Regions from separate parts of the Micromonospora cremea genome, predicted to be linked through region 1. Evidence: predicted binding sites of a transcription regulator. Region 1 holds the regulator's gene; the other holds the start of a gene.
What was found. Region 1 encodes HrcA, which represses chaperone genes, less so after heat shock. Its sites were predicted from a motif close to GGTTNGCACNCTCNNNNNGAGNGTGCNAACC; they were not measured.
Positions count from the first base shown of each region.

Region 2: groL (chaperonin GroEL) is a predicted target of HrcA. The motif match lies at 1,638-1,668, and genes of this name have one in related genera.

Region 1 covers NZ_FSQT01000002.1:702,542-707,300, forward strand. Annotated here, with positions in the region: gene BUS84_RS16540 (SDR family NAD(P)-dependent oxidoreductase) at 1-268, shown strand, start outside; gene BUS84_RS16545 (16S rRNA (uracil(1498)-N(3))-methyltransferase) at 468-1,202, opposite strand; gene dnaJ (molecular chaperone DnaJ) at 1,257-2,402, opposite strand; gene hrcA (heat-inducible transcriptional repressor HrcA) at 2,476-3,498, opposite strand; gene BUS84_RS16560 (DUF4870 domain-containing protein) at 3,698-4,333, shown strand; gene hemW (radical SAM family heme chaperone HemW) at 4,374-4,759, opposite strand, start outside.
Region 2 covers NZ_FSQT01000002.1:1,630,965-1,635,723, reverse strand. Annotated here, with positions in the region: gene BUS84_RS21000 (cold-shock protein) at 103-306, shown strand; gene BUS84_RS20995 (hypothetical protein) at 598-1,590, shown strand; gene groL (chaperonin GroEL) at 1,864-3,486, shown strand; gene BUS84_RS20985 (hypothetical protein) at 3,543-3,788, opposite strand; gene BUS84_RS20980 (GNAT family N-acetyltransferase) at 3,875-4,759, opposite strand, start outside.

The DNA of each region.
Region 1 (4,759 bases):
GAACGCGCTGGGCCAGTCCCTCGCCGTGGCGCTCGCGCCGTACGGCATCGCGGTCGCCACCGTCGCGCCGGGCTTCGTCTCGACCGACATGACCACCGAGCACCTGCGCGGTGAGCAGGGCGCGGCGATCCGGGCGCAGAGCCCGTTCGACCGGGTGGGCCGGCCGGAGGAGATCGCCGCCGCGGTGCACTGGTTGGCCTCGCCACAGGCCGAGTGGGCCTCCGGCACCATCGTCGACCTCAACGGCGCCTCCTACCTCCGCAGCTAACCGCCCCACCCACCGCGACGCCGCCCGCCGCGCGCCGCGCCCCGCCCCTCTTCCCCGTCGATCTAGGGCGTTTCGTCGCTAGTGGATCTCCAACAACGGCGATATGCCCTAGATCAACGGGGACAGGAGGCGGGGAGGCGCGGCCGGGAGGCGGGGACCGGGGGCGGGGGGCGGGGGGTGCGGGCGCTTGGGCGGGGAGTTACCAGCGGTTGAGGCGGGTGGCGAGCACGCTGAGCGCCGCCACCCCGGCGGTGGAGGTGCGCAGCACTGCGGGCCCGAGCCGGACCGGCCGGCCGCCGGCCTCGCGGAAGGCGGTCAGCTCGGCCGGGGCGATGCCGCCCTCCGGGCCGACCACCAGGACGATCTCCCCGGCGGACGGCATCTCGGCGGTGGTCAGCCGCTCGTCGGCCTCCTCGTGCAGCACGAACGCGGCGGCGGCACCGGCGATCCGGCGGGCCACCGTGGCCGTCGACTCGTCCGGCGCCCCGGCCACCACCGGCAGCCAGGGGCGGCGGGCCTGCTTGGCCGCCTCCCGGGCCGTGGCCACCCACTTGTCCCGGGCCCGAACGCCCCGGTCGCCGCGCCACTGGGTCACCGAGCGCACCGCCGCCCAGGGCACGATCTCGTCCACCCCGACCTCGGTCATCGCCTGCACGGCCAGCTCGCCCCGGTCACCCTTGGCGATGCCCTGCACGACCGCCAGCCGGGGTACGGGCGCGTCCGCGTACCCCCGGGAGGTGACGGTGAGCTCCAGGCTGCCCCGGCCGACGGCGGTGACCTCGGCGGCGGCCGTGCCCCCCCGGCCATCGGCGAGCAGCAGCTCCTCGCCGACCCGCAGTCGCTGCACGGTGGCGGCGTGGTGCCCCTCGGGACCGTCGAGGGTCATCGTGTCGGCGGTGGGCAGCGACTCGACCAGGAACAGCGGGGCGGACACGATGATCAGGCTAGCCGCAGCGGCGGCGGCACGGACGGCGAGCCCGGGAGCCGGTCAGGCGTGGCCGTTGAACGCGTCGCGCATCCGGGAGAAGAAGCCGCCCTGCTTGGACAGCTCGGCGACCTCCTCGCCCCGGGTCTTGGCGAAGTCGCGCAGCATCTTCTCCTGGTCCGGGTCGAGCTTGGTCGGCGTCCGGACGTCCAGGTGCACGTAGAGGTCGCCCCGGCCGGTGCCGCGCAGGTGCGGCACACCCCGGGCGCGCAGCCGCAGCGTGCTGGCGGGCTGGGTGCCGGCCTTGACGTCGACCGTCTCCTCGCTGTCCAGGGTCTTGATGGTCAGCCGGGTGCCCAGCGCCGCCGCGGTCATCGGGACGGTGACCCGGCAGTGCAGGTCGTCGCCCTTGCGGGAGTACACGTCGTGCGGCCGCTCGTGGATCTCCACGTAGAGGTCACCGGCGGTGCCGCCACCCGGGCCAACTTCGCCCTGCTGGGCCAGCCGGATCCGCATGCCGTCCTCGACACCGGCGGGGATCTTGACGGTCAGCGAGCGACGGGTGCGCACCCGGCCGTCGCCGGCGCAGGTGGGGCAGGGGTGCGGGATGGTGGTGCCGTAGCCCTGGCAGACGGTGCACGGCCGGGCGGAGACCACCTGGCCGAGGAAGGTGCGCTGCACCGACTGCACCTCGCCCCGGCCGCCGCACGCCTCGCAGGTGGCCAGGTGGGTGCCGGCGGCCGTGCCGGCGCCGGAGCAGGTGGTGCAGAGCACCGCGGTGTCGACGGTGATCGGCGCCTCGACGCCGAACGCCGTCTCGTGCAGGTCCAGCTCCAGCCGCAGGATCGCGTCGGCGCCCGGCCGGGTACGCGGGCGCGGGCCGCGCACGCCACCCGCCGCGCCGCCGAAGAACGCGTCCATGATGTCCTGGAACCCGACGAACGGGCCGGCCCCGCCCGGACCGCCCGGGCCGCCGGCGCCGCCGCCCCCCGGAGCGAGCGGGTCGCCGCCCAGGTCGACGATCTGCCGCTTCCGGTCGTCCGAGAGCACCTCGTACGCGGCGTTGATGTCCTTGAACTTCTCCTGAGCCTCCGGGTCCGGATTGACGTCCGGGTGGAACTGGCGCGCCAGCTTGCGGTAGGCGCGCTTGATTTCGTCGTCGGAGGCTTCCCGGCTCACACCGAGGATGCCGTAGTAGTCCCTGGCCACTGCGTTCCGTGTCCTCATGTTCGTCTCGCGTTGCGCCGGTCGGCGGCCGCAGCCGGCCGTCGGCCCTGACTGGTCAGTTCTGGGCCAGCAGCTCGCCCACGTAGCGTGCCACGGCGCGCACCGTGGCGATGGTGCCGGGGTAGTCCATCCGGGTGGGCCCCAGCACGCCCAGGCCGCCCACGATGGTGGCGCCCGGGCCGTACCCGGTGCTGACCACCGAGGCGGCGCGCAGGTTGTCGAACTCGTTCTCGTCGCCGATCAGCACCCGGGTCGTGCTCGGCTCGGTCTCGCCGATGAGCTTGAGCAGCACGACCTCCTCCTCCAGCGCCTCGAGGATCGGCCGCAGCGAGCCCTGGAAGTCGAGCAGGCCGCCCCGGGTGAGGTTGGCGGTGCCGGCCAGCGCGATGCGTTCTTCGTGCCGCTCGACCAGCGTCTCCAGCAGCACGGTGGAGAGCGTGGTCATCGCCGGGCGCAGCTCGGACGGCGCCTCTTCGACCAGCGCCTGCACCAGCGGTGGAGTGTCGGACAGCCGGGCGCCGGCGAGCTTCTCGTTGACCAGTCGGCGCAGGTCGGTGACGTCGTCGGGGTGCACCGGCCCGGGCAGCTCGACCAACCGCTGCTCCACCCGACCGGTGTCGGCGATCATGACGAGCATCAGCCGGGTGGTGGAGATCGGCACCAGTTCCAGGTGGCGCACCGAGGAGCGGGCCAGGCTCGGGTACTGCACCACGGCCACCTGCCGGGTCAGTTGGGCGAGCAGCCGCACGGTGCGGTGCACCACGTCGTCGAGGTCGACCGCGCCGACCAGGAAGCGTTCGATGGCCCGGCGCTCGGCCGGGCTAAGCGGCTTGACCCGGGAGAGCCGGTCCACGAAGAGCCGGTAGCCGCGGTCGGTGGGCACCCGGCCGGCACTGGTGTGCGGCTGCCGGATGTAGCCCTCCTCCTCCAGCACGGCCATGTCGTTACGGACGGTGGCCGGGGAGACACCGAGCTGGTGCCGCTCGACCAGCGCCTTGCTGCCGACCGGCTCCTGCGTGGAGACGTAGTCCTCGACGATGGCGCGGAGCACGGCGAGCTTGCGGTCGTCGAGACCCATCCTCCGCACCTCCTGTCGCACGTCGGCCGCCGGCACGGTGGGGCCGGCGGGCCGTCCTGGCACTCGACTGTAACGAGTGCCAGTCTACGTCGGCGCGCCCGCCGGCGCGATGATCAAGGCCGTCGCTGTCCGTTCAGCCGGACCGGCCCGGCGGTGTCGCTCTGGTGCGGCGTTGCCACCGGCCCCTACCGTGACATCCATGACTGAACCACCTCGTCCTCCCGGTGCGGGAGACCCCGGCGATCAGCCGCCGGAGCCGACCTACCCGCCGGCCGCACCCGACCCGGCCTCCTCGGCCGAGCCACCCACCGCACCACTGTCCGGGGCACCCGGCCCGGGCGGCTATCCCCCGGCCGGTGGCTATCCGCCGCCCACCGGTGACCAACCGTCGTCGGGCGGCTACCCTCCGCCCGGTGGCTACCCGCCCCCCGGGGGCTATCCCCCTGGCGGCTATCCGACCGGCGGCGCCTACGCCGGCCCCGGCGGCGGCTACGCCAGCAACGAGGACAAGACCTGGGCGCTGGTCGCGCACTTCGGCGGCGCTGCCGGCGCGCTGATCAGCTTCGGCCCGCTGGGCTTCGTCGCCCCGCTCATCGCCTACCTGGCCCGCGGTCAGCAGTCGCCGACCGTCCGCGCGCACGCCCTGGCCGCGCTGAACTTCCAGATCCTCTGGTCGATCATCGCGTTCGTGCTGCTCTTCGTGAGCTGGTGCCTGCTCTTCCTGCCCAGCATCGCGGTGGTGGTGATCCAGATCCTGTTCGGGATCATCGCCGGCATGAAGGCCAACGAGGGTCAGCCCTACCGCTACCCGATGTCGGCCAGTTTCATCAAGTGACCCGGGTCGGCCGCTCCCCCGGCCGGCCCGGTGCACCTGCTCAGGGCAGCAGGTCGCGCACCACGGCGTCGGCGAGCAGGCGGCCGCGCAGGGTGAGCACCGCCCGGCCGGCCGTGTACTCCGGTGCGGCCAGCAGGCCGCCGGCCAGCGCCCGCTCGGCGCCGGCCCGGCCGGTGGCGTCGAGCACCGCCAGCGGCAGGCCGGTGGCGAGCCGCAGCCGGAGCATCACGTCCTCCATGTGCGCCTCGTCGGCGGTGAGCACCTCCCGGGCCAGGCCGGGCGACGCGCCGGCGGCCAGCCGCTGGGCGTACGCGGACGGGTGCTTGACGTTCCACCAGCGCACCCCGCCGACGTGGCTGTGCGCCCCGGGGCCCAGCCCCCACCAGTCGGCGCCGGTCCAGTAGAGCAGGTTGTGCCGGCACCGGG
Region 2 (4,759 bases), 930 kb from region 1:
CGTTTCAGCGGCCGTCATCGATCGCCGGAGCGGTGGCCCGGAGGCGCCCGGTCGTGCCGCGCGCCGGGGCAGGCAACGCCGCGCAGAGTGAGGAAGTGCACCGTGGCACAGGGCACCGTTAAGTGGTTCAACTCCGAAAAGGGCTACGGCTTCATCGCCGTCGACGGCGGTCAGGACGTGTTCGTCCACTTCTCCGCCATCGAGATGGACGGCTACAAGGCGCTGGACGACGGTCAGCGGGTGGAGTTCGAGATCGCGCAGGGCCAGAAGGGCCCGCAGGCGGAGCGGGTGCGCGTCATCGCCTGACCGGGGCAGCGCCAGCGAGGCCTGAGGGGCCGGGGCTGCGTCACGCGGCCGGACCCTGGAAGATCGTGAACCATTCCAGCTCGCTGAGGAGGGTTCATGTCCGACCAGCCGCCCCCGGCCGCCCCACCCCCGGGCCAGCCCGACCCGTCCGGTCCGCATTCCGGTGGCGTCAACCCGTCCGGCCCGCACCCGGACGATCCTGGTCCGACGGGTCCGCCTCCCGCTGGTGACCCGACCGCGCCGTCCCCCTGGGGCCCGCCGCCGGGCACCCCTCCCGGCTGGGATCCGAGCATGACGCCCGCCTGGGGGCCGCCACCGGGCGCGCCGCCGCAGGGCTGGGTGTTCCCGCCGACCGGCGGCTACCCGGTCGGCGCCGGGCCGTACGGTGGGCAGCCCTGGTACCCGGGACCGCCGACCGCCGGGTGGTATCCGCCCGGGTTCGATCCGGCCGACCGGCTCGTCACCCCACCCGGGGCTGGCCTGAGCGGTTGGTTCGACCGGTGCGTGGGCGCGGTCCGGCGCGGCTGGAGGCTGCTGCTGCCGATCCTGCTGCTCACGCAGGTGCTGCCGGCGGCGGTGCTGTCGGTGCTCTCGCTGGGGCTGGACCCGACCGCGAGGTGGGAGACGACCGCCGCCGACGGGTCGACCTCGTTGCCGGACACCTTCTTCACCGACCTGGCCACCGTGTTCCTGGTGCTCATCGGCGGCAGCCTGCTGATCGGGTTCGTGCAGGCCGTGGGCTGGGCGGCCGGCACCTGGGTGATCACCCGTCAGGCGGTCGGTGAGCCGGTCAGCCTGGGTGAGGCGCTGCGCTACGGCCTGCGCCGCGCGCTCGGGCTCTGGGGCTGGACGCTGCTGATCGGCGTGATCGTCGGCCTGGGCATCTGCTTCTGCGTCCTCCCGGGCATCTACCTCGCGTTCGCGCTCAGCATGGCCGGGCCGGTCTATCTCTTCGAGCGGCAGAACCCGATCGGCCGGTCGTTCCGGATGTTCCACGAGCGGCTGGGGTTGCTGCTGGGGCGGGTGGCGCTGGTGGCGGCGGCAGTGATCGTCGGCACTCTGGTCGCCAGCGTGCTGGAGGGGGTCGGCAGCGCCCCGTTCGGGGTCGATCCGCTCGCCACCCCGGGTTCCACGATCGGCGTGGTGCTGGTGATCGCCGTCAGCGCGGTGCTGGCCCTCCCCGCCCATCTCGTGCAACTGGTGGGGCTGCTGGTGACGTACGCCGAGCAGCGGGCCCATGAGAGGCCGGTGAACGGCGCCGGACTAGCTGCCGAACTCGGCTGACCGAGGCAGTCGTGCTTGCACTCGGCAGGGGAGAGTGCTAAACAAGTCATTGGCACTCGCATACCGTGAGTGCCAATGGTCGGGACGGTGGGGCCACTGTCGCGCCGGCGCGGAGACGCCGGGGTGACACATGGCCGGTCGTCGCGGGCTATCCGGCCCGGCCGAAGGACGTCGTCGTCGCCAGGTGGCGACGTCCCAAGGTGCGTACACCAGGCGGCCCATCCGGGGCATTCATCTCGGGTGGCCCGTGAGTGTCCAGGAGGACAACGCCGTATGGCCAAGATGATCGCGTTCGACGAAGAGGCGCGCCGCGGCCTCGAGCGGGGCATGAACCAGCTCGCCGACGCCGTAAAGGTGACCCTCGGCCCCAAGGGCCGCAACGTCGTGCTCGAGAAGAAGTGGGGTGCCCCCACCATCACCAACGATGGTGTGAGCATCGCCAAGGAGATCGAGCTCGAGGACCCGTACGAGAAGATCGGCGCTGAGCTGGTCAAGGAGGTCGCCAAGAAGACCGACGACGTTGCCGGTGACGGCACGACGACGGCGACCGTCCTGGCCCAGGCCCTGGTTCGCGAGGGCCTGCGCAACGTGGCCGCTGGCGCCAACCCGATGGCCCTGAAGCGGGGCATCGAGGCTGCGGTCGCGAGCGTCTCGGAGGAGCTGTCCAAGCTCGCCAAGGACGTCGAGACCAAGGAGCAGATCGCCTCCACCGCCTCCATCTCCGCTGGCGACAGCACCGTCGGCGAGATCATCGCCGAGGCGATGGACAAGGTCGGCAAGGAAGGCGTCATCACCGTCGAGGAGAGCAACACCTTCGGGCTGGAGCTGGAGCTCACCGAGGGTATGCGCTTCGACAAGGGCTACATCTCGGCCTACTTCATGACCGACCCGGAGCGTATGGAGGCCGTCTTCGACGACCCGTACATCCTGATCGCCAACAGCAAGATCTCGTCGGTGAAGGACCTGCTCCCGATCCTGGAGAAGGTCATGCAGTCGGGCAAGCCGCTGCTGATCATCGCCGAGGACCTGGAGGGCGAGGCCCTGGCCACCCTGGTGGTCAACAAGGTCCGGGGCACCTTCAAGTCGGTCGCCGTCAAGGCGCCGGGCTTCGGTGACCGCCGCAAGGCCATGCTGACCGACATCGCCATCCTCGCCGGTGGCCAGGTCATCAGCGAGGAGGTCGGCCTCAAGCTCGACGCCGCCAGCGTCGACATGCTGGGCCGCGCCCGCAAGGTCGTGGTGACCAAGGACGAGACCACCATCGTCGACGGTGCCGGCGACGCCGAGCAGATCCAGGGCCGGGTCAACCAGATCCGGGCCGAGATCGACAAGAGCGACTCCGACTACGACCGGGAGAAGCTGCAGGAGCGGCTGGCCAAGCTGGCCGGCGGCGTTGCGGTGATCAAGGTCGGCGCGGCCACTGAGGTCGAGCTCAAGGAGCGCAAGCACCGCATCGAGGACGCCGTTCGCAACGCGAAGGCTGCCGTCGAGGAGGGCATCGTCCCGGGTGGTGGCGTCGCGCTGGTGCAGGCCGGCAAGACCGCCTTCGACAAGCTGGACCTGGTCGGCGACGAGGCGACCGGTGCCAACATCGTCAAGGTCGCGCTGGACGCCCCGCTGCGGCAGATCGCCGTCAACGCCGGCCTCGAGGGCGGCGTCGTGGTGGAGAAGGTTCGTAACCTCGAAGCGGGTCACGGCCTCAACGCCGCCAACGGTGAGTACGTCGACCTGCTGGCCGCGGGCATCATCGACCCGGCCAAGGTGACCCGGTCGGCGCTGCAGAACGCCGCTTCCATCGCGGCGCTCTTCCTCACCACCGAGGCCGTCGTCGCGGACAAGCCGGAGAAGACCCCGGCTGCCCCGGCTGGCCCGGGTGGCGGGGACATGGACTTCTGAGTCCAGTTCCGACACGGAACGGGGCGGGCCGCTGACGCGGTCCGCCCCGTTCGTCGTCAGGTGGGTAGCGGGCGCTGATTGCGCCGCTTCTGCGCCCGGTCGTACGGCGGCGGCAGTTGGATCGGTGCGTCCACCATCTCCTGCGGCTCCTCGGCCACCGGCTCCCCGTTGGTGGTCATCTCCGCCAACTGCTCGGCGTCGCCGTAGTCGAGCCGGTCGAACGGCAGTTGGCCGGGGAGTTCGCCGACCGGTTTCCAGGTGACGGGCGGGCCGTCCTCGGTCTGGTCGTCGTCCGTCGTCATGGCTGCCTCCTTTACCAAAACGGTAGGGGGCGTCGATGCCCGACGCGGGGCGAATGGCGCTATCTGAGTCTATATCCTATTCGCCCTTATTTGGCGTTCAGCGTCCGCCGGTACAGGAAGAAGACCCGCTCGATCCGGGCGCCGGCGCTGCCGGAGTAGAACGGCACCGGCCCCACCCAGCCGATCTGCGCCCGGTCCAGCCCCGCTTCCTGCTGATCCCGCAGACAGCGACGCAGCAGCACCCCGCCGATGCCCGAACCTTCGGCGGCCGGCGCGGTGCCCATCGGCCCGAACCAACTCGGCCGGGACGACCCGTAGGCGGCGAAGCCGAGCAGCTCGCCCGCCCGCTCCGCCAGGTGGCAACCGGCGCCGTCGCGACCCACCGACCCGGCCAACTCGCCGTCCCACGCGCCACCGAAGGTGGACCGGGCGAATGCCGCCAGCGCCGGCAGGTCTGTCGGTTCCGCCCGACGTACCGTGATCCCCTGCCCGGCCAGCCGCTGCTCCGCCGCCTCGGTGGACCGCAACGCCGGCGAGCCGTCGTACGACAGGTCGGCGGTCATGTTCCAGGCGGTCCGGTCCTGCTCGTAGCCGAGCGCCAGGGCGGTGCAGACGGCCGGCGTGTAGCGCACGTCGATGCCCGGCCAGGCGTAGTACGGCGGGTTCCCGGCCAGCAGCACCTCGGTCACCCCGTGCTCGGCGAGCACCCGTTCGGCGCGCTCCAGCAGTGCCCGTCCGATGCCCCGACGGCGCTGATCCGGGAGCACCGCGACCAGGTCCACGTGCCCGAGAGCCGGGTCGGCCGACGACACCGAACAGAGCAGCACCCCGACCAGGTCCGCGCCCCGGTACGCGCCCAGCCCGACCACCAGCCGGTCGGCGGCGGCCCGCGGCCAGAGCGCGTCCACGATGGCGGCCGCCTCGACGGCGTCCTCGGGCAGGTCGAGCGCCTGCGTACAGACCCGCACCGC